Regions from separate parts of the Luteimonas sp. A649 genome, predicted to be linked through region 1. Evidence: predicted binding sites of a transcription regulator. Region 1 holds the regulator's gene; each other region holds the start of a gene.
What was found. Region 1 encodes HrcA, which represses chaperone genes, less so after heat shock. Its sites were predicted from a motif close to TTNGCACTCNNNNNNNNNGAGTGCNAA; they were not measured.
Positions count from the first base shown of each region.

Region 2: the regulator HrcA is predicted to act here: its motif matches at 4,032-4,058, upstream of rpoH (RNA polymerase sigma factor RpoH).
Region 3: the regulator HrcA is predicted to act here: its motif matches at 4,289-4,315, upstream of ACW5E8_RS00885 (co-chaperone GroES).

Region 1 is NZ_JBSVRQ010000001.1:1,297,581-1,304,262, reverse strand. Features, by position in the region: gene ACW5E8_RS06085 (outer membrane protein assembly factor BamE) at 1-350, opposite strand, end outside; gene fur (ferric iron uptake transcriptional regulator) at 454-858, shown strand; gene recN (DNA repair protein RecN) at 882-2,561, opposite strand; gene hrcA (heat-inducible transcriptional repressor HrcA) at 2,652-3,743, shown strand; gene grpE (nucleotide exchange factor GrpE) at 3,740-4,246, shown strand; gene dnaK (molecular chaperone DnaK) at 4,344-6,278, shown strand; gene dnaJ (molecular chaperone DnaJ) at 6,281-6,682, shown strand, end outside.
Region 2 is NZ_JBSVRQ010000002.1:242,846-249,527, forward strand. Features, by position in the region: gene ACW5E8_RS10590 (response regulator) at 1-797, shown strand, start outside; gene ung (uracil-DNA glycosylase) at 794-1,504, shown strand; gene ACW5E8_RS10600 (hypothetical protein) at 1,501-2,184, shown strand; gene ACW5E8_RS10605 (hypothetical protein) at 2,284-2,799, shown strand; gene ACW5E8_RS10610 (hypothetical protein) at 2,836-3,354, shown strand; gene ACW5E8_RS10615 (hypothetical protein) at 3,381-3,902, shown strand; gene rpoH (RNA polymerase sigma factor RpoH) at 4,069-4,944, shown strand; gene ACW5E8_RS10625 (helix-turn-helix domain-containing protein) at 5,047-6,153, shown strand; gene ACW5E8_RS10630 (DUF2306 domain-containing protein) at 6,083-6,682, opposite strand, start outside.
Region 3 is NZ_JBSVRQ010000001.1:183,115-189,796, reverse strand. Features, by position in the region: gene ACW5E8_RS00895 (protein kinase domain-containing protein) at 1-2,184, shown strand, start outside; gene groL (chaperonin GroEL) at 2,251-3,891, opposite strand; gene ACW5E8_RS00885 (co-chaperone GroES) at 3,945-4,232, opposite strand; gene ACW5E8_RS00880 (hypothetical protein) at 4,405-4,911, opposite strand; partial or broken gene ACW5E8_RS00875 (endonuclease) at 5,074-6,682, shown strand, end outside.

The DNA of each region.
Region 1 (6,682 bases):
AATTGCCGGCGCACGTTGCCGATCAGCTCCTTGTCGCGGTCGGGGAAATAATCCCCCTCCCAGCGAGCGAGCGAGTCGCCCTCGAAGAACAGCACGAGGTTGTGGACCTCGGTCTTGCCGGCACGGCCGACGCGCTCGGTGGCGGTGTAGTCCCAACGCTCGTGGTGGAACGGATCCTGGATCGACGGCGTGCCGAGCAGCGCCGACACCTGCTGGCGGTTCATGCCGGCCTGCAGCTGTTCGACATGCTCCTGCGTCACCAGGGTGCCCTGGTAGATCGGCTGCTTGTAGATGACGCCGCAGCCGGTGACGAGGCAGGCGGTGAGGACGGGAACGATCAGTTTGCGCATCGGGAGCCAGGGCAGGGCGGACATGACGCGATGATACACTCGCCGGGCCGCCGCGACCGAACCACGGCAGCTGGCGCCGCAACCGCCAATGAACGGAATACGCATGGAAACCAATGAGCTGCGCAAGGCCGGGCTGAAGGTCACGCACCCGCGCATGCGCATCCTGCAGTTGCTCGAGCAGAAGACCGCGCACCACCACATGACCGCCGAGGACATCTACCGCCAGCTGCTCGACGGCGGTGACGAAATCGGCCTCGCCACGGTCTACCGGGTGCTCACCCAGTTCGAAGCCGCCGGCCTCGTGCTGAAGCACAATTTCGAGGGCGGCACTGCCGTCTACGAGATCGACCGGGGCGGCCACCACGACCACATGGTCGACGTCGACACCGGCAAGATCATCGAGTTCGAAAGCCCGGAGATCGAGGAGCTGCAGCACCAGATCGCGGACAGGTACGGCTATATCCTGGAAGAGCACTCGCTGGTGCTCTACGTGCGCAAGAAGCGCTGAGCCCGCGCTCGACCGCGCGTTCTTCAGCCGGCTGGCGCTTCATCGGCCTCGCGCAGCAGCCGTCGCGCCGCGGCACGCGCTTCGCGACTGACCTCGATCCCGCCCAGCATCCGCGCCAGTTCTTCCTGGCGGCCGGCGGCGTCGAGCAGGCGCACCGAGCTCTGCGTCATCCCCGCGCTTTCGGCCTTGCTGACGCGGTAGTGGGCATGGCCCTGCGCCGCGACCTGCGGCAGGTGGGTCACGCACAGCACCTGGCGCCGGCTGCCCAGGTCGCGCAGCTTCCGCCCCACGATCCCCGCCACGCCGCCGCCGATGCCGGAATCGACCTCGTCGAAGACCATGGTCTGCACGGCGTCCAGGCCGAGCGCGGCGACTTCGATCGCCAGCGAGATGCGCGAGAGCTCGCCGCCCGATGCCACCTTGCGCAGCGGCCGCGGCGGCTGACCGGCGTTGGCCGTGACCAGGAACTCGGCGCGCTCGGCGCCCTGTGCATCCGGAGCATCGGCGCCAGTGGGCTCCAGCGCGATCTCGAAGCGGCCGCCGCCCATGCCGAGTTCCGCGATCAGCGCGGTCGTGGCCTTGCCGAGTGCGGCGGCGGCCTTGGCGCGGGCCTTGCCCAGGCGCGTCGCGGCGGTGCGCCACGTGGCGGCGGCGACATCGATTTCGCCTTCCAGGCCCGACAGCCGTGCCGCCGAACCGACCAGTGTCTCCAGCTCGGCGGCCAGCGCGTCGCGATGTGTCGCCAGCTCCTCGGGCGCAACCCGGTGCTTGCGCGAGAGCTCGTGCAGGCGCGAGAGCCGGCGTTCCTGCTCCTGGAGCTGGTCCGGGTCGATATCCAGGTCGGCGCGGACGCGGTCGAGCAGCACGGCGGCCTCGTCCAGCTGGATCGCCGCGCCCTCGAGCATGCTGTCGACCTCGCCCAGGCGGGGCTCATGCGCCTGCATGCGCGCCAGCAGGCCGCGCAACTGCTGCACGGCCCCCGGCAGCGCATCGGCGTCGCCGCCCAGGCGCTCGAGCGCGGTGTCGCAGGCCTCGACCAGGTCGGTGGCGTGGGCCTGGCGGCGGTGTCCGGCCACCAGCTCCTCGATCGCCTCGGGCTCCAGTGCCTCGCGCTCGAGCTCGGCATGCTGGTGGGTCAGGAAATCGATGCGGTCGGAGACGTCGCCGGCCGCGTTCAGCCGCTCGCGCTCGTGCAGCAGCGCGGCCCAGGCGCGTGCCGCCGCGGCCACGGCCGCCAGCTCGGCCTCGTGGCGGCCGAAGGCGTCGAGCAGGGCGAGCTGGCTGCCGCGTGACAGCAGCGCCTGGTGCTCGTGCTGGCCGTGGATCTCGACCAGCAGCGCGGCCAGTGCGCTGAGCTGCGACAGCGTGGCCGGACGCCCGTTGATCCAGGTCCGCGAGCCGCCGTCCGCGCGCAGGGTGCGCCGCAGCTGGCAAGCCTGGCCGTCGTCGAACTCCTGTTCGCGCAGCCAGCCGAGCGCGGCGGGCGAGTCGGCGAGGTCGAACTCGGCGTCGAGCTCGGCACGCTGGGCGCCATGGCGGACCACTCCGCTGTCGGCGCGCAGCCCGGACAGGAAGCCCAGGGCGTCGACGATCAGCGACTTGCCGGCGCCGGTTTCACCCGAAACGACGGTCAGCCCCGGTCCGAACTCGAGTTCGGTGGCGGAGACGACGGCGAAATCCTTGATCGACAGGCGCTTGAGCATGGTCTGCGAATTGTGACGCGTGGACGCGAAGTCTGTCATCGACGGATCTCGTCGCTTGCGACAAGTGCCGCGCGGACGTATACCCGCGGCATGTCCCGACACCCTTCCGATCCCCTCGACCCGCGCGCGCGCCAGCTGTTGCGGACCCTGATCGGCCGCCATATCCGCGACGGCGAGCCGGTCGGATCGCAGACCCTGGTGCGCCACGCAGGGCTGGACGTGAGCGCGGCGACCATCCGCAACATCCTGTCCGACCTGGAGGAGGTGGGGCTGCTGTCGGCGCCCCACGCTTCGGCGGGGCGCGTGCCCACGGCCCGCGGCTACCGCGTGTTCGTCGACTCGCTGCTGCAGCTCAGCCCGCTGGGCGAGGGCGAGTTCGAGCGCCTGCGCGGGAGCCTCGCGCCCGGCGGCGGCACGCAGTCGCTGCTGGGCAGCGCCTCGGAGCTGGTCTCGGCCATGACCCGCTTCGTCGGCGTGGTCAGCGTGCCGGGCCGTGAGCAGTTCGCGTTCCGCCAGATCGACTTCGTGCCCCTGGACGGGCAGCGGGTGATGGCGATCGTGGTGTTCGCCGACAACGAGGTGCAGAACCGCATCGTCCAGACCCGGCGTGCCTACGACGCCGCCGAGCTGGAGCGCGTGGCCAACTACCTCAATGCCCATTTTTCCGGGCAGCCGCTGGCGGGCATCCGCGCCACCCTGCTGCGCGAGCTGAAGAGCGCGCGCAGCGAGATGGAAGGCCTGCTGCGCGCCACCACCGAGATCGCCGAGCAGGTGCTGGTGCCCGGGGGCGAGGACATGGTGGTCGCAGGCCAGGCGCGCCTGCTGGGCCTGCAGGACCTGGCCGACCTCGACCGCCTGCGCGAGCTGTTCGACGCCTTCACCGAGAAGCGCGAGATCCTGCAGCTGCTCGAACGCACGGTGAAGGCCCAGGGCGTGCGGGTGTTCTTCGGCGAGGAAACCGGGATCGCGCCGCTGGCCGGGATGTCGCTGGTGACCGCGCCCTACGGTGCCAACGGCCGGGTGCTGGGCGTGCTCGGGGTCATCGGCCCGACCCGCATGGCCTACGACCGGGTGATCCCGGTGGTGCAGGCGACGGCCGAAGTGCTGGGCGCCGCCTTGAAACCCGAGCCCGCATCCCCACTCAGTCCGGACCGAGACACTCCGGACCCACGAGAGCGATGACCACCGAACCCACGCCCGACCACGCCGCCGAGGCGCCCGCAGAAGACCGTCCCCTGGAAGACGTGATCGAATCCCTCCGCGCCGAACTGGAGCAGGTGCGCGCGCAGTCGTTGGTCGACCGCGCCGACCTGGACAACCAGCGCCGCCGCATGGAGCGTGACGTCCAGAACGCCTGCCGTTTCGCCAACAAGCAGATCCTCGGCGACCTGCTGCCGGTGTTCGACAGCCTGGACGCGGCGCTGGTCGCCGGGGCCGCCGGCCCGCTGCACGACGGCGTCGAGCTGACCCTGCGCGAGCTGCGCCGGGTGGCCGGCAACCACGGCCTGTTCGAGATCGCACCGGCTGCCGGCGACGCCTTCAACCCCGACCTGCACCAGGCGATGAGCGTGGTCGAAGCCCCGGACGTTGGTCCGGGTGCCGTGGCCCAGCTGTTCCAGAAGGGCTACCGGCTCAACGAACAGCTGCTGCGCCCGGCCATGGTGGCCGTCGCCCAAGCCGACTGAACCCACGGCCACCGGCGCTTGAAGGCGCCGGCGACCATCCCCAGATAGCAGTCATCGGCGGCGCCGCCGCCCCAGACACGAACCCAGAGGCAAACCCATGGCAAAGATCATCGGCATCGATCTCGGCACGACCAATTCGTGCGTGGCGATCATGGACGGCGGCAAGGCCCGCGTCATCGAGAACAGCGAAGGCGATCGCACCACCCCGTCCGTCGTCGCCTACACCAAGGACGGCGAAGTGCTGGTCGGCGCGTCCGCCAAGCGCCAGGCCGTCACCAACCCCAAGAACACCTTCTACGCGGTGAAGCGCCTGATTGGCCGCAAGTTCACCGATGCCGAAGTCAAGAAGGACCTCGAGCTGGTGCCATATTCCATCGTCGCGCACGACAATGGTGACGCCTGGGTCGAGACCAGCGACGGCAAGAAGCTGTCGGCGCAGGAAGTCTCCGCGCGCATCCTGGAAAAGATGAAGAAGACCGCCGAGGACTACCTGGGCGAGAAGGTCACCGAAGCAGTCATCACGGTGCCGGCGTACTTCAACGACTCGCAGCGCCAGGCGACCAAGGACGCCGGCCGCATCGCCGGCCTCGACGTCAAGCGCATCATCAACGAGCCCACCGCGGCCGCGCTGGCCTATGGCCTGGACAAGGACGGCGGCGACCGCAAGATCGCCGTGTACGACCTCGGCGGCGGCACCTTCGACATGTCGATCATCGAGATCGCCGAAGTCGACGGCGAGAAGCAGTTCGAGGTGCTGGCCACCAACGGCGACACCTTCCTTGGCGGCGAGGACTTCGACAAGCGCGTCATCGACTACCTGGTCGAAGAGTTCCAGAAGGACCAGGGCATCGACCTGCGCAAGGATCCGCTCGCCCTGCAGCGCCTGAAGGATGCCGCCGAACGCGCGAAGATCGAGCTCTCGACCGCGCAGCAGACGGAAGTGAACCTGCCCTACGTGACCGCCGACGCCTCGGGCCCGAAGCACCTCAACATCAAGCTGACCCGGGCCAAGCTCGAGGCGCTGGTGGAGGACCTGGTCAAGAAGACGATCGAGCCCTGCCGCGTGGCGCTCAACGACGCCGGCTTGCGCGCCAGCGACATCAACGAGGTGATCCTGGTTGGCGGCCAGACCCGCATGCCCAAGGTGCAGCAGGCCGTGGCCGAGTTCTTCGGCAAGGACCCGCGCAAGGACGTCAACCCCGACGAGGCGGTCGCCATCGGCGCCGCGGTGCAGGGCGGCGTGCTCGCCGGCGACGTCAAGGACGTGCTGCTGCTCGACGTGACCCCGCTGTCGCTGGGCATCGAGACCCTGGGTGGCGTGTTCACCAAGATCATCGAGAAGAACACCACCATCCCGACCAAGGCCTCGCAGACCTTCTCCACCGCCGAGGACAACCAGTCCGCGGTCACCGTGCACGTGCTGCAGGGCGAGCGCGAGCAGGCCCGCTACAACAAGTCGCTGGCCAAGTTCGACCTCAGCGGCATCGACGCCGCGCCGCGCGGCATGCCGCAGGTGGAAGTGTCGTTCGACATCGACGCCAACGGCATCGTGCACGTCACCGCCAAGGACAAGAAGACCGGCAAGGAGCAGAAGGTCGAGATCAAGGCCGGCTCAGGCCTGTCGGACGACGAGATCCAGCGGATGGTCGCCGACGCCGAGGCGCACCGCGAGGACGACAAGAAGTTCCATGAACTGGTCGGTGCCCGCAACCAGGCCGACGCGCTGGTGCACGGCACGCGCAGCGCGATCAAGGACAACGGCGACAAGGTCCCGGGCGATGTGATCGGCCGCGTGGAGTCCGCCATCGCCGAGGTCGAGACCGCGATGAAGGGCGACGACAAGGGCCAGATCGAAGCGAAGACCAAGGCGCTGGAAGAGGTTGCGCAGGCGCTGTTCGCCGCTGTCGCAGCCGCCGGCCAGGGCGAGGCCGGTGCCGGTGCCGGTGACGCGGGCCAGGCCGAAGGCGGTCAGGCCGACGACGTCGTCGACGCCGAGTTCACCGAGGTCAAGGACGACGACAAGAAGGCCTGACCTTGAGCAAGCGCGACTACTACGACGTCCTCGGTGTCGGCCGTACCGCCACCGAGGACGAGTTGAAGAAGGCCTATCGCCGCTGCGCGATGAAGCACCACCCTGACCGCAACCCCGGCGACGGTGCCGCCGAGGCCGCGTTCAAGGAGTGCAAGGAGGCCTACGAGGTGCTGTCCGACGGCGGCAAGCGCCGCATGTACGACCAGCACGGCCATGCGGCGTTCGAGCACGGCATGGGCGGCGGCAACGCCGGCCCGGGCTTTGGCGGCGCCGACATGGGCGACATCTTCGGCGACATCTTCGGCAACATCTTCGGCGGTGGCGGCGGGCCCCGTGGCCCGCGCCGCGGGGCCGATATCGGCTATGTGATGGAACTCGACCTCGAGGACGCCGTGGCCGGCGTC
Region 2 (6,682 bases), on a different contig from region 1:
TGGTCGTCGACGGTTCGCGCCTGGTGCGCAAGCTGATCGGTGACGTGTTGAAGAGTGAGCTGCCCGGTGCCGAGGTGGTGGCCTGTGCCGGCCTGGCAGAGGCGCATGCCGCGCTCGCGGCCGCGCCCATCGATCTCGCCACCACCTCGCTCGTGCTTCCCGACGGTGACGGCCAGCAGCTGGCCGAAGCCGTGCGCGCCGCGGCCAGCCAGCGCTACGTGCCCGTGGTGGTGGTGTCCGGGAACGCACAGGAGCACCTGGAAGGGCGCCACTTCAGCGACGACATCACCGACTATTTCGACAAGTCGCATGGCCACCATGCACTGGCGGAATTCATCCGCGGCTATGTGCAGCCCGCGCCGATCCCCGGCGTGCGCGTGCTGTACGTCGAGGACAGCCGCACCGTGGCGCTGGCGACCTCGCGCATGCTCAAGGCGCAGCAGATGCACGTCGAGCACGTGGTCAGCGTGGAGGCCGCGCTCGAGTTCCTGCATGCGCGCCGCGAGGCGGGCGACATCCCGGGCGTCGATCTCGTGCTCACCGATGTCTACCTCAAGGGCGAGCTTGACGGCGGCGACCTGCTGCGCGCCATCCGCGGGGAGTTCGGGTACTCCAAGCGCCGCCTGCCGGTGCTGGTGATGACCGGTGACGCCAACCCGGCCAACCAGGCCGCACTGCTGCGCGAGGGGGCCAACGACCTCGTGCTCAAGCCCATCGAAGAGCGCCTGCTGGTCACCAAGACCCTGTTCCAGCTGCGCCTGGCCCGTGCGCCCGAGTCCAGGGTGTTCGGTACATGAGTGCAGCGGGCGAGCTCCGCATGGAGCCGGCATGGAAGGCACGCGTGGGCGACTGGTTCGAGCGCGACGACATGCGTGCGCTGTCGGCCTTCCTGCGCGGGCGCCGTGCTTCTGGCGCGCGCATCTTCCCGCCGGGGCCTGACATCTTCGCCGCGTTCGATGCCACGCCTTTCGACGACGTCCGCGTGGTCGTGCTTGGCCAGGATCCCTACCACGGCGCCGGCCAGGCGCATGGCCTGGCGTTCTCGGTGCGGCCGGGCGTGCGCGTGCCGCCGTCACTGGACAACATCTTCAAGGAGATCCAGCGCGACCTCGGGACCGCCCGCCCCGACCACGGCTGCCTGCTGCCCTGGGCGCAGCGTGGCGTGCTGTTGCTCAACGCCGTGCTCACCGTCGAAGAGGGGCGCCCGGGTTCACACCAGCGCCAGGGCTGGGAGGGTTTCACCGACCACGTGGTCGATGTGCTGGGCCGCGAGCGCGAAGGCCTGGTGTTCATGCTCTGGGGCGCCTATGCGCAGGCCAAGGGCAAGGTGATCGATGCGCGTCGCCACCGCGTGCTGCGCAGCACGCACCCGTCGCCGCTGTCGGCGCACCGGGGATTCCTCGGATGCGGGCATTTCTCCGCGGCCAACCAGTACCTGGTGCGCAACGGCAGCGCGCCCGTCGACTGGACCCTGCCGCCGCGGTCCGCGATGGAGGCCGCATGACGGCGCCGCCGGTGGTGGTGTCGCTGCATTTGCCAAAGACCGCGGGGACGAGCTTCGCAGAGACCCTGCGCGCCGCGAACGGCGAGGGCTACCGGCCCGATTACGCGGACCTTCCCATGCAGTACGACGCCTGGCGGCGGCGGCGTGACGCGGTGCGCGGAGGACTGGCGCTGCGCGGCCGGCTGGGGGCGGACGTGACCTGCATCCACGGGCACTTCCTGGCGCTGAAATACCGCATCGCGCTGGGGCGGCGGCCGGCGCGCTACATCACCTGGCTGCGCGACCCGGTGCAGCGGCTGGCCTCGCATTACGCGTACTGGCGCCGTGACTATGACGGCGGCGACCCGGCGCAGCCGCTGCGCAACCGGATGCTGCGCGAGGAGTGGTCGTTCGAGCGTTTCGCGCTCGGCCCGGAGATGTGCAACGCCTACCGCCAATACCTGTGGGGCTTCGACCCCGCGCGCTTCGACTTCATCGGCATCACCGAGCGCTACGAGGCCGACCTGGAACGGCTGGTCCGCATGCTGGGCTGCGACGCCGTGGTGGCCGCCGCGCTGGTGAACCCGGACTGCGGGGAGGCCGGGTACGGGATCGAACCGGGCCTGTTGCAGCGCATCGAACGCCATCACGCCGCCGACCTGGCCCTGTACCGGTGGGCTGCGGGCGCGCGCGTCCGCTGAATTTTTTCGCGGGGGTGGCGGGAACCGGAAGTTTTCTTCGATCTGTGAGGTGAGGGCGGCCTGACGGCGCGTCCGCAACCCTGCGAGGAGAACAGCTGTATGAGCAATGCCACGATGCCGCCCGTGCTGGCGGCCGCCTGCGTCCTTGGCCTGGTGGCCGGGCTGCAGGCCACGGACGCCGACGCGGCCAACCAGCGCGCCCGCTACACCCGCCCGGCCGGCGTCTGCGAGGCGCCGCTGCCCGTCTACGACGCCTACCTGCGCAAGTCGCCACTGATGGTGGCCAACGTCGGGAACCAGAACGTCTTCGTCAACTGCGCCATGCCCAGCGACCCGGTGGGCGATGTCGGCAGCGCATGGATCGAGATCCACGTGGCTTCGTCCGCCCCGGCGAACGCTTCGGTCACGTGCACCCTCGTCACGGGGACCGCCGACGCGCCCGTGCAAGACATTCGCAGCCGCTCGGTGGGGCCCAATTCCAACACCTGGTTCACCTGGTCATCCCTTGACAAGGGGAGTCCGGACGGTCTGTTCGCCTTCATGTGTTCGCTGCCGCCCGGCGTCCAGATCACCCACATCCTTGCCACTGAAGCGGACAGCGCCGGTGGCATCTGACGTGTCCCTGCCTGCCTTCCATCCCTGGAGACTCCCATGATCGCAAGCCCCGTCCATCGCGCCCTGGTTGCTGCCGGCGCGTGCGTGTGCCTGTCGATGGCCGTGCACTCGCCGGCTGCCGACGCCGCGACCCAGCGCACCATCAATCTTTCCGCCACCAGCGTCTGCGAAGCGCCGCTGCCGGTCTTCAACGTCCACCTGCGGAAGCGGCCGGTCGCGGTCCAGAACGAAAGCGACCGCCCCGTGTTCGTCTCCTGCACCCTGCCGACGGATTCCGCGGGACAGTCCAACACGGGTTCGGTGCGGGTCTCGTTCGCAACCTTCGGCGAAGCGGCCACGATCAGCTGCACCATGGTGTCGGGAACCAGGGGCGCCCAGGTGTTCTATGTACCCGAGGAACGAGCCCTTGCGGCGAACGGTCGCGTCGTCATGGACTGGAACGACATCAACAAGTGGAGCACGTCCGGCACGTATGCCTTCAGCTGCAACCTGCCGCCCGGGGTGGTGATGGAAACCATCACCTACACCCAGACCGACACCGGCGGCCGGCTGTGACCCGTCGCCCCATGGAGAACCGACGCATGAACAAGCCTTTCCACAGCCGCATGCCCGCAATGGCGACCTGCGCGCTCGCGCTCGGCGCGATGCTGCATGCCCCCGACAGCAGCGCCGCCACCGAGCGCGTCCAGCGCGTCAGCGCCAGTGCGGTGTGCGAAGCGCCGTTGCCCGTCTACGACATCACCCTGCGCAAGCGCCCGATCGGCATCGGCAACGAGGGCACGACCAATATCTTCGTGTCCTGTGCGCTGCCGACCGACGCCGCCGCGCCGCCGGGTGGCGCCACGGTCAGCGTGCGGTTGGCCATGCTCGCCAACCTTCCAGCAACCACGGTCAACTGCCAGCTGGTGGCCGGCACCGCGGACAATCTGGTCTTCACCGAGGGCACTGCGGTCGTGCCGTCGAGCGGCACGGTCTGGCTGACCTGGGACAATGTCCACAAGGGCTCCACCGGTGGCACGATCAACTTCAGCTGCAGCCTGCCGCCACAGATGGACATCAGTACGATCCTGTACCGGGAGGTCGACCCTGGCGGCGGCCTTTGAAGCAACGACCCCCACCCCGGCCGTTTGCGGCCGGGGTGGGGGGCCGTATATTGAATGCATATTCGGTCCAATCCATAAACATGAACGAAGATTGTCCTGTTGATGGAACTTAATGAACTCTTTGGTCGTTTAGCAGTCTTAACAGGCCACTGCTAAAATCGACGCCATGACAGCAAATACCGCTACTGCGCTCATCCCGAACAATCTGCCGGTCCCCAGCGCGCTCGGCTCGCTGGATGCCTATATCGGCGCCGTGCACCAGATCCCCGTGCTCACCGTGGAAGAAGAGCAGGCGCTCGCCCGCCGTTTCCTCGAAGAAGAGGACCTCGGCGCCGCGCGCGACCTGGTGATGTCGCACCTGCGCTTCGTGGTCCACGTGGCCCGCGGTTACAACGGCTACGGCCTGCCGCTGGGCGACCTCATCCAGGAAGGCAACATCGGCCTGATGAAGGCCGTGAAGCGCTTCGACCCGGACGTCGGCGTGCGCCTGGTCTCGTTCGCGGTGCACTGGATCCGCGCCGAGATGCACGAGTACATCATCAAGAACTGGCGCATCGTCAAGGTCGCCACCACCAAGGCGCAGCGCAAGCTGTTCTTCAACCTGCGCCGCAGCAAGAAGCGCCTGGGCTGGCTCAATGCCGCCGAGGTCAGCGCGGTGGCCAAGGACCTCAACGTCTCCGAGCGCGAGGTGGTGGAGATGGAGTCGCGCCTGTCCGGCCGCGACATCGGCTTCGACCTGTCCGCCGACGAGGACGACGAGCGCGCCCCGCCGGCGCCGGCCGCCTACCTGAAGTCGCACGCCGAGGACCCGTCGCAGGCCTACGAGCGCGAGGACAGCGAGTCCAGCCAGCTCGAGCTGCTGCGCGAGGGGCTGGCGACCCTGGATGCGCGCTCGCGCGACATCGTCCAGCGGCGCTGGCTCGACGCCGACAGCAAGGTCACGTTGCAGGAACTGGCCGACGAGTACGGCGTCTCCGCCGAGCGCATCCGCCAGGTCGAGGCCAACGCGCTGAAGAAGATGAAGGCGCTGTTCGCGGCCTGAGTGCCATGCGCGATCGATCGATGAAGCCCGGCCCCGGCCGGGCTTTTTCGTGGGCGTGCGGTTACCCTTCGGGCTCACGGGAACAAGGTCGTCGCCACCGCGATGAGGCTCTGGATCGCCCTCTATGCCGTCGGCGCCGTGCAGGCGGCGATGCTCGCCGTCGCCTTGTGGCGCAGGCCTGCGAACGCACCGGCCAACCGGGTGCTGTCGGCCTGGCTGGCCATCGTCGCCGCCGACCTCGCGGTCAAGGCGCTGCACATGGCCTCACCCGGCGCCGGCTTCGCCCCCGCGTTCGGCGTCGCGCGGCTGTTACCGTTCGTGTACGCGCCGCTGTTCTTCGTCTACGTGCGTTCATTGACCGTAGGCCGTGCGCCTGGCGTCCGCGCGCTGGTCCACGGTGGATGGTTCCTGCTGGTGCTGTCCTGGGCGGCCTGGCGTTGGCTTTCGGGCGATCCGCTGCCGGTCGACGGCTCCTGGGACGCAGGCTGGTTCGATCCGCTGCTGTTCGGCGTGGCCTTCGCCTATCTCGCGGCGGCAGTGCTCGAGATACGCCGGTACCGTGCGTGGCTGCGCACGCGCCGCGCGGACGCCGACCGCCTGTCGTTGCGCTGGCTTGCCGTGATGGCGGGCTGCCAGTTCGCGATCTGGGGCATCGCCATGGCCCACTGGCAGCTGGGGCTGCCCTTCGTCGACTACCGCCTGATCTACGTCGCGGTCGCCGCCTGGGTGTGCGTGGTGGGCTGGTTCTCGCAGGGCCAGCCGCCGGTGGTGGTGGCGCAGGCGGATGACGCCGCGCCGGCTGGCCCCGACGCGCCGGCAGCGGATAGCGCGCTCGATGATCCCCGCTTCGACGCCGTGGAAGCGCGGCTGTCGGCGCTGATGTCCGAGCAGGCGATGTTCCGCGAACCCGCCCTCACCATCGCTCAGCTCGCGCGCCGCAGCGGCTATCCGGAATATTTGGTGTCGACGGTGATCAACCGCCGCTTTGGCGGCAACTTCTGGGACTACGTGAATCGCCATCGCATCGATGCAGTGCGGGCCTGCCTTGCAGACGCGAAGGATGCGCGCAGCATCCTCGAGATCGCCTACGACGCCGGATTCACCTCCAAGTCGACCTTCAACACCGCCTTCAAGCGGATCATCGGCGAAACGCCCAGCGGCTACCGGCGTCGCCAGGCGGCGCCGGCCGCGGCTCCGCCATCGCGCTGAGGCAGCGCGGACGCGGCGCGCGCAGCAGCCATGCACAGACCGACAGGTTGAACAGCCAGCTGGCCCAGGCGGCGGTGATGTAGACCGGCATGAAGGGCAGCTGCAGCATTCCGCCCCCGACCGCGAGGATCACCCGCAGGGTCACGGCCGCCGAGGTCAACGCGATGCTGTAGGCCATCCAGCGGCGGTGCCGCGCGAGCTCGCCCATGATCGCCAACCGGATGCCGTTGGCGGTCGTGCCCAACCACAGCACCGAGAGCAGGCTGAAGCCGATGCGGCTGGGCCACCCGCCCTGGGCGTGTTGTGCCAGCGACAGGCCGGAGACGCCGCCGACCAGGATGGCGAAGGCCGACAGCAGGCCGCCGATGCGGTGCAGGGCCGGCCAGCGCTGGCGGACCGCATCGGAGAGCTGCAGCGGTACGAGCAGCAGCGCCAGTCCCGCGCCGAAGAAGTGGGCGGGGACATCCCGGCCGGAGACCGCGAAGTTTTCCGCGAACGGATCGCCCTGCCGGAACGCCATGTACAGATA
Region 3 (6,682 bases), 1.1 Mb from region 1:
ACGTTCTGGCTGGCGATGCCGCTGGTCGACGGCGAACGCATCGATCACTGGTGCGACGCGAAGGCGCTGGATGCGCGGGCGATCGTGCGGCTCCACCTGCAGGTTTGCGGCGCGGTGGCGTATGCGCATCGCAACCTCGTGATCCATCGCGACCTCAAGCCTTCCAACGTGCTGGTGGATGCGGACGGCCAGGTGCGGCTGCTCGATTTCGGCATCGGCCAGTTCACCGATGTGGAGAGCGAGCGCACGCACACGATGTGGCGCGCGCTGACGCCCGGTTACGCCGCCCCGGAACAGCTGCGCGGCGATCCGCCCAGCACCGCCATCGACATCTACGGCCTGGGTGCCCTGCTGCACCGGCTGCTGACCGGCCGGACGCCGCAGGGAACGACCGGAGGCGCCGATACGACGCGCCCCTCGCTGCTGGTGCGCGCGACCGACGATGCCTACCACCGCCACTACCTGCCGCTGAAGACCGACCTGGACCGGGTGCTGCTCAAGGCGCTCGCCGAGGAGCCGGAGCAGCGCTACGCCACGGCGGAGGCCCTGGCCGACGACCTGCGTCGTTGGCTCGACGGGCGGCCGGTGATGGCGCAGAAACCGGGCCTGGGCTATCGCGCGCGGAAGTTCGTGGGGCGCAACCGGGTGGGCGTGGCGGCGGCGGTGTTGCTGGCGGCCAGCCTGGCCGGCGGCATCGGGGCCACGCTGTGGCAGGCCCGGGAAACGCAGCGGGAAGCGGAGAACGCCAGGATCCAGGCGCAGCGGGCAACGCGCGTGCGCGACTTCCTGCAGCGTGTGTTCGAGTCCACCGAGCCGGCAGCGGGCGGCGTGCCGGATGCGCTGGAGCTGCTGGACGAAGGCGCGCGCCGCGCACGGGCCGACGTGCTAAGCACCGACCCGCTGGCCGCCGCCGACATCCTGATGCTCACCGGCCGGGCGCGCCTGGCGCTGAGCGAGCACGACGACGCCCGTGCGGACCTGGAGCAGGCACGCGCACTGTTCGCCGCCACCGCGCCCGAAGCCTACCGGGAACGCGCCGACATCGAGGGCGAACTGGCCCAGGTGGCGCGCGTGCGCGGTGAAGTCGACGCCGCGCTGCTCCATTCCCGTGCAGCCATGGCGCTCGGGGAACGTGCGCTCGCAGAACACGGCGACCCCGAAACGCTGCTTGCTGCCAAGGTCAGCCTGGGCATGACCCTGTTCGCCAGCGACCCGCAGGCCGCGAAGATCCTGTTCGAAGAAGTCCTCGCTGCCCTGCCGTCGCATGGCCTGCAGGACACCGTGCTGCACATCACCGCACTCGATGGCCTGGGGGTCACGCTCGGCGTCACCGATCCGGAGGACACGCGGCGGGTGCTCGAAGTGGCCGAAGAACAGATTCGCCTGTCGCGACGCATCGACGGTCCCGAAAGCGGCCATTACGCGACCACGCTGTCGGACATGGTCCCGGACCTGGGCCGGGCGGGCGACCATGTGCGCGCGGAGCAGGTCGCATTCGAGGCGGCCGCGATCGCGGATCGCGCGTACACGAAGCCGCACTCGGGAAGGGCCCGCGTGCACTGCCAGCTGGCCGCCCATCTCCAGTGGCGCGGACGCTATGCGGAAGCCGTGGAGCATTTCGCGATCGCCAACGACATTGCCAGGCAGCTCCAGCTCAGCGACCTGCACGTGCAGGCCTGCTTCCTGTTCGGGGCGTATTCCCGCGCCGTCACGGGGGACTACCAGGGTGCGCTGGAAGACGTGCAGCGCAGCTGGGAGATCGTCGGGCAGCACGACTACCGCCAATCACCCATGGGATACGCGACCTGCGGCACGCAGGCGGCGATCGAGCTGCGTCTAGGCAATCTCCGCGGCGCGGAATCCACGCTGGCCGCCTGTCCCACCGCCGAAGGTGACGTCTCGCAGCTGCAGCATGCCCAGGCCCGCGCGGAGCTGCACCGCGCCCTCGGCAGATTGGATGAAGCCGCGGCCCTTGCGACCGAAGTCCGCAAGACCAGGCCGCCAGAGGCCGGTGATCGCTACTGGATGCGGCCCTGGATGCTGTCCGTACTGCTCGCCCATCAGCGCGGCCAAGCGGACGCAGTGGCTTCGCTGACCGCCGAGCTCGGGGAACACGCCACCACGCCGCCGCTGTCGCATTGCCTCGCGCAGCCGAACGAAACCAGCTGCCTCGCCCTTCCCTGACCAAAAAGAAGAAGGCCCGCGCGAGGCGGGCCTTCCAGTGTTGCAGTCTCGTGCGAGACAGGCGGATCAGAAGCCCATGCCGCCCATGTCGCCCATGCCACCGCCGCCGCCCATGGCGGGCTCGTCCTTCTTCGGCAGCTCGGCCACCATCGCTTCGGTCGTGATCATCAGACCGGCGATCGAGGCCGCGTTCTGCAGCGCGGTGCGGGTGACCTTGGTCGGGTCGAGGATGCCGAACTCGACCATGTCGCCGAACTCGCCGTTGGCGGCGTTGTAGCCGTAGTTGCCCTTGCCGTCCTTGACCTTGTTGACGATGACCGACGGCTCTTCACCCGCGTTGGCCACGATCTCGCGCAGCGGCGCTTCCATGGCGCGCAGGGCGATCACGATGCCGTGGTTCTGGTCTTCGTTGGCGCCCTTCAGGCCTTCGACGGCGGTCTTGGCGCGCAGCAGCGCGACGCCGCCACCCGGGACCACGCCCTCTTCGACGGCTGCGCGCGTGGCGTGCAGGGCGTCTTCGACGCGGGCCTTCTTTTCCTTCATTTCGATCTCGGTCGAGGCACCGACCTTGATCACCGCAACGCCGCCGGCCAGCTTGGCCACGCGCTCCTGCAGCTTTTCCTTGTCGTAGTCCGAGGAGGTCTCCTCGATCTGCGCCTTGATCTGCTTGATGCGGCCTTCGATGTCGGTGCTCTCGCCGGCGCCGTCGATGATCGTGGTGTTCTCCTTCGAGACCTGGATCTTCTTGGCGCGGCCGAGGTCGTTGATGGTCGCCTTCTCGAGCGAGAGGCCGACTTCCTCGGAGATCACGGTGCCACCGGTGAGGATGGCCATGTCTTCCAGCATCGCCTTGCGACGGTCGCCGAAGCCCGGCGCCTTGACGGCCACGACCTTGACGATGCCGCGGATGGTGTTGACGACCAGCGTGGCCAGGGCCTCGCCCTCGACTTCCTCGGCGACGATCAGCAGCGGCTTGCCCGACTTGGCCACGCCTTCCAGCACGGGCAGCAGGTCGCGGACGTTCGAGATCTTCTTGTCGTGCAGCAGGATGAAGGGATCATCCAGCTCGGCCGACATCGACTGCTGGTTGTTGATGAAGTACGGCGACAGGTAGCCGCGGTCGAACTGCATGCCTTCGACCACGTCGAGCTCGTTGTCCAGGCCCGAGCCCTCTTCAACGGTGATCACGCCTTCCTTGCCGACCTTGTCCATCGCCTGGGCGATGAGGTCGCCGATGTTGGCGTCGGAGTTGGCCGAGATGGTGCCGACCTGGGCAATTTCCTTCGACGTCGACGACGGCTTGCTGATCTTCTTCAGCTCGGCCACGGCGGCGATCACGGCCTGGTCGATGCCGCGCTTGAGGTCCATCGGGTTCATGCCGGCGGCGACCGCCTTCATGCCCTCGTGGATGAAGGCCTGGGCGAGCACGGTGGCGGTGGTGGTGCCGTCACCGGCGTTGTCGGAGGTGCGCGAGGCGACTTCCTTCACCATCTGCGCGCCCATGTTCTCGAACTTGTCGGCCAGCTCGATCTCCTTGGCGACGGACACGCCGTCCTTGGTGATCGTGGGCGAGCCGTAGCTCTTGTCGAGCACGACATTACGACCCTTGGGGCCAAGCGTCGCCTTGACGGCGTTGGCGAGCACATTGACGCCACGCACCATCTTGGCGCGCGCGTCTTCGCCGAAGCGGATTTCCTTCGCGGACATTGCAGTTACCTCGAAATTGGATCAGGGAATGGAGTTGCGATGCGCGAGCGCGCTCAGCCGACGATGGCGAGGATGTCGTCTTCGCGCACGATCTTGTATTCGGTGCCTTCGTGCTTGTACGCCGAGCCGGAGTACTGGCCGTAGATCACCTTGTCGCCAACCTTCACCTTCGGCGCGCGCAGGCTGCCGTTGTCCAGCGCCTTGCCCTCGCCCACGGCGATCACTTCGCCCCTGGTCGGCTTTTCCTTGGCGTTGTCGGGGATCAGGATGCCGCCGGCGGAGACTTCATCGGCTTCGATCGGCTTGACGACCACGCGGTCATAGAGCGGCTTCAGGTTCATGCAATCCTCACAAGTGATTGATTTGTTACGTCTAAGGAGCAAATCGGTCGCGTATTCTGGCAGTCGGGCCAGCCGAGTGCCAGAACGCGCGCCGCGAAAACCCGGCAAAGCCGGGATGCCTGTTAGATGGGGTGGTCCAGCCGGGGTTCAAGGCCCCCCGCGCAAGGCGGACTCAGAAGCGCCAGGCCGCCACCAGGCCGGTCTCGCCGTTGTTGGGGCTGTGCAGGCTGGCGTTCGAGATGTGGCGGAGCATCAGGGAGAAGCGGTCCCAGCGCCAGCCGGCGGTGGTGACGAACTGCGGGTCGCCGGAAACCGCGTCGGTTTCGCCGGACTGCGCGCCGATCGCGGCGCCCAGCGTCAGGCCGTTGTCGGTGCGCTCGTAGCGCAGGCCGACGAAGCCGACCCAGACGTCGTCTGCAAGGTCACGGCCGCGCACCTCGCCCCGACCGTCGATGTAGACCGCGCCCACTTCGGCGCGGAGCACGGCATTGTCCAGCTGCCGCAGCTCGGGCAGCCAGGCCACCGAGGCCGCGCGGGTGAACTCGCGGTCGGTGGTGGTGGAGACGCCCGCGGCGAGTTCGATGTCGGTGGCTGCCGCTGCGGGGAACGCAGCGGACAACAGCAACATCGAACAGGCGAGCCCCGCGCGCAGGGCGGCGGGGAGGAATGAAACGTGCATGGGGGGAACACCTGGATGAATTGGGAAAGAAGCGCGCCACGCAGAGGATAAGGGCGACGTGTCGCATCAGCGTGCAGACGGGCGGAATACTGTGTGCGCCTTCTGTCTGGCAAGCGTCACAAATGGCGGTTAGATTGCCGGGTCCACAACGGGGAGAGATCCATGCGTCTTGAAAGTTCCAGGCTGGGCTGCGCCATCGCCCTGGCATTCGCCGCCGCGTTCCCGGCCCAGGCCGAGGTGTTCATCAACGAGATCCACTACGACAACCTCGGCGCCGACGTCGGCGAGGCGATCGAGGTGGTGGGAAGCGCAGGCGAAAACCTCGCCGGCTACCAGCTCGTTCTATACAACGGCAGCAACAACCAGACCTACCGGACCGACACCCTGCCAGAGGGCAACCTCGCGACGTGCGGCGGCCAGGTGCGCTTCGCGGTCGTCAACTATCCGCAGGACGGATTGCAGAACGGCTCCCCGGACGGCATCGCGCTGATCGACCCGCAAGGCGGCGTGGTCCAGTTCCTGAGCTACGAAGGCACGATGACCGCGGCCAACGGCCCCGCTGCCGGCGTGACCAGCACCGACATCATCGTCTCCCAGGCCAACGACACGCCGGTGGGCCTGTCGCTGCAGCTGGGTGGCGCAGGCAACGTCTCCGCCGACTTCGCCTGGGCCGAATCGGCCACCGCGACCTTCGGTACCTGCAACAACAACCAGACCTTCGGCGAACCCGGCAACGCCGCTCCGCGCGTGGTCGAAACCTTCCCGACGCAGGACTCCAGCAACTTCCCCTACGCCGCCGACCTGACGGTCACCTTCAGCGAGCCCGTCATCGCCCAGCCGGGTGCCTTCACCCTGGCCTGCGAAGGCCTGGCCCGTCGCCGCTCTCCGAGGCTCGACCACGTCGCGCAGGCCACCACCTTCACGCTGACGCCCGCGACCCCGCTGGTCCCCGGCCAGGCCTGCGCGCTGCACATCGACGCCGGCCTGATCGTCGACCTCGACGAGACCGCACCCGAGTCCGGCGCCACCGTCGACTTCCTCGTCAAGCGCGCCGACCGTGGCACCGGCAGCGGCGAGTACTACGGACTGGTCAACGACTCCAGCCCGGGCCAGCTGCGCTGCTCGCTGCACGAGACCATCCGTGGCCACGTCGCCTACCCCTACAGCGGCAGCGGCACCAACACCTGGACGATCCTCGAGATCGCCGACGAGGACCCGAACGATCCAGCCAAGATCCTCGACGTCTACCGCAACCGCAGCTACACCAAGGGACAGGACCGCGCCGGCAGCGGCGGCAGCAACAAGTACAACCGCGAGCACACCTGGCCGAATTCGCTGGGCTTCCCCTCCAACTCCGTCGGCGGCCTGCCCAACGCGCCGTACACCGACACCCACATGCTCTACCTGAGCGACGAGGTCTACAACAGCAACCGCGGCAACATGCCGTTCGCGGACTGCAGCAGCGGCTGTGCGGAGCGCGCGACGGAGTTCAACAACGGCCGCGGCGGCGGCAGCGGCACCTACCCGGGCAACTCGAACTGGGTCCAGGGAAACAACGGCAACCAGGGCTCGTTCCAGGTCTGGGGCGCACGCAAGGGCGACATGGCGCGCGCGGTGATGTACATGGCAATCCGCTACGAGGGCGGCCAGCATCCGACCAGCGGCCAGTCCGAGCCCAACCTCGAACTCACCGACAACCGCAGCCTGATCGTCGGCACCAGCTCGCTCAACGCGCCGGCCTACATGGGCCTGCTGTCCACCCTCGTCGAGT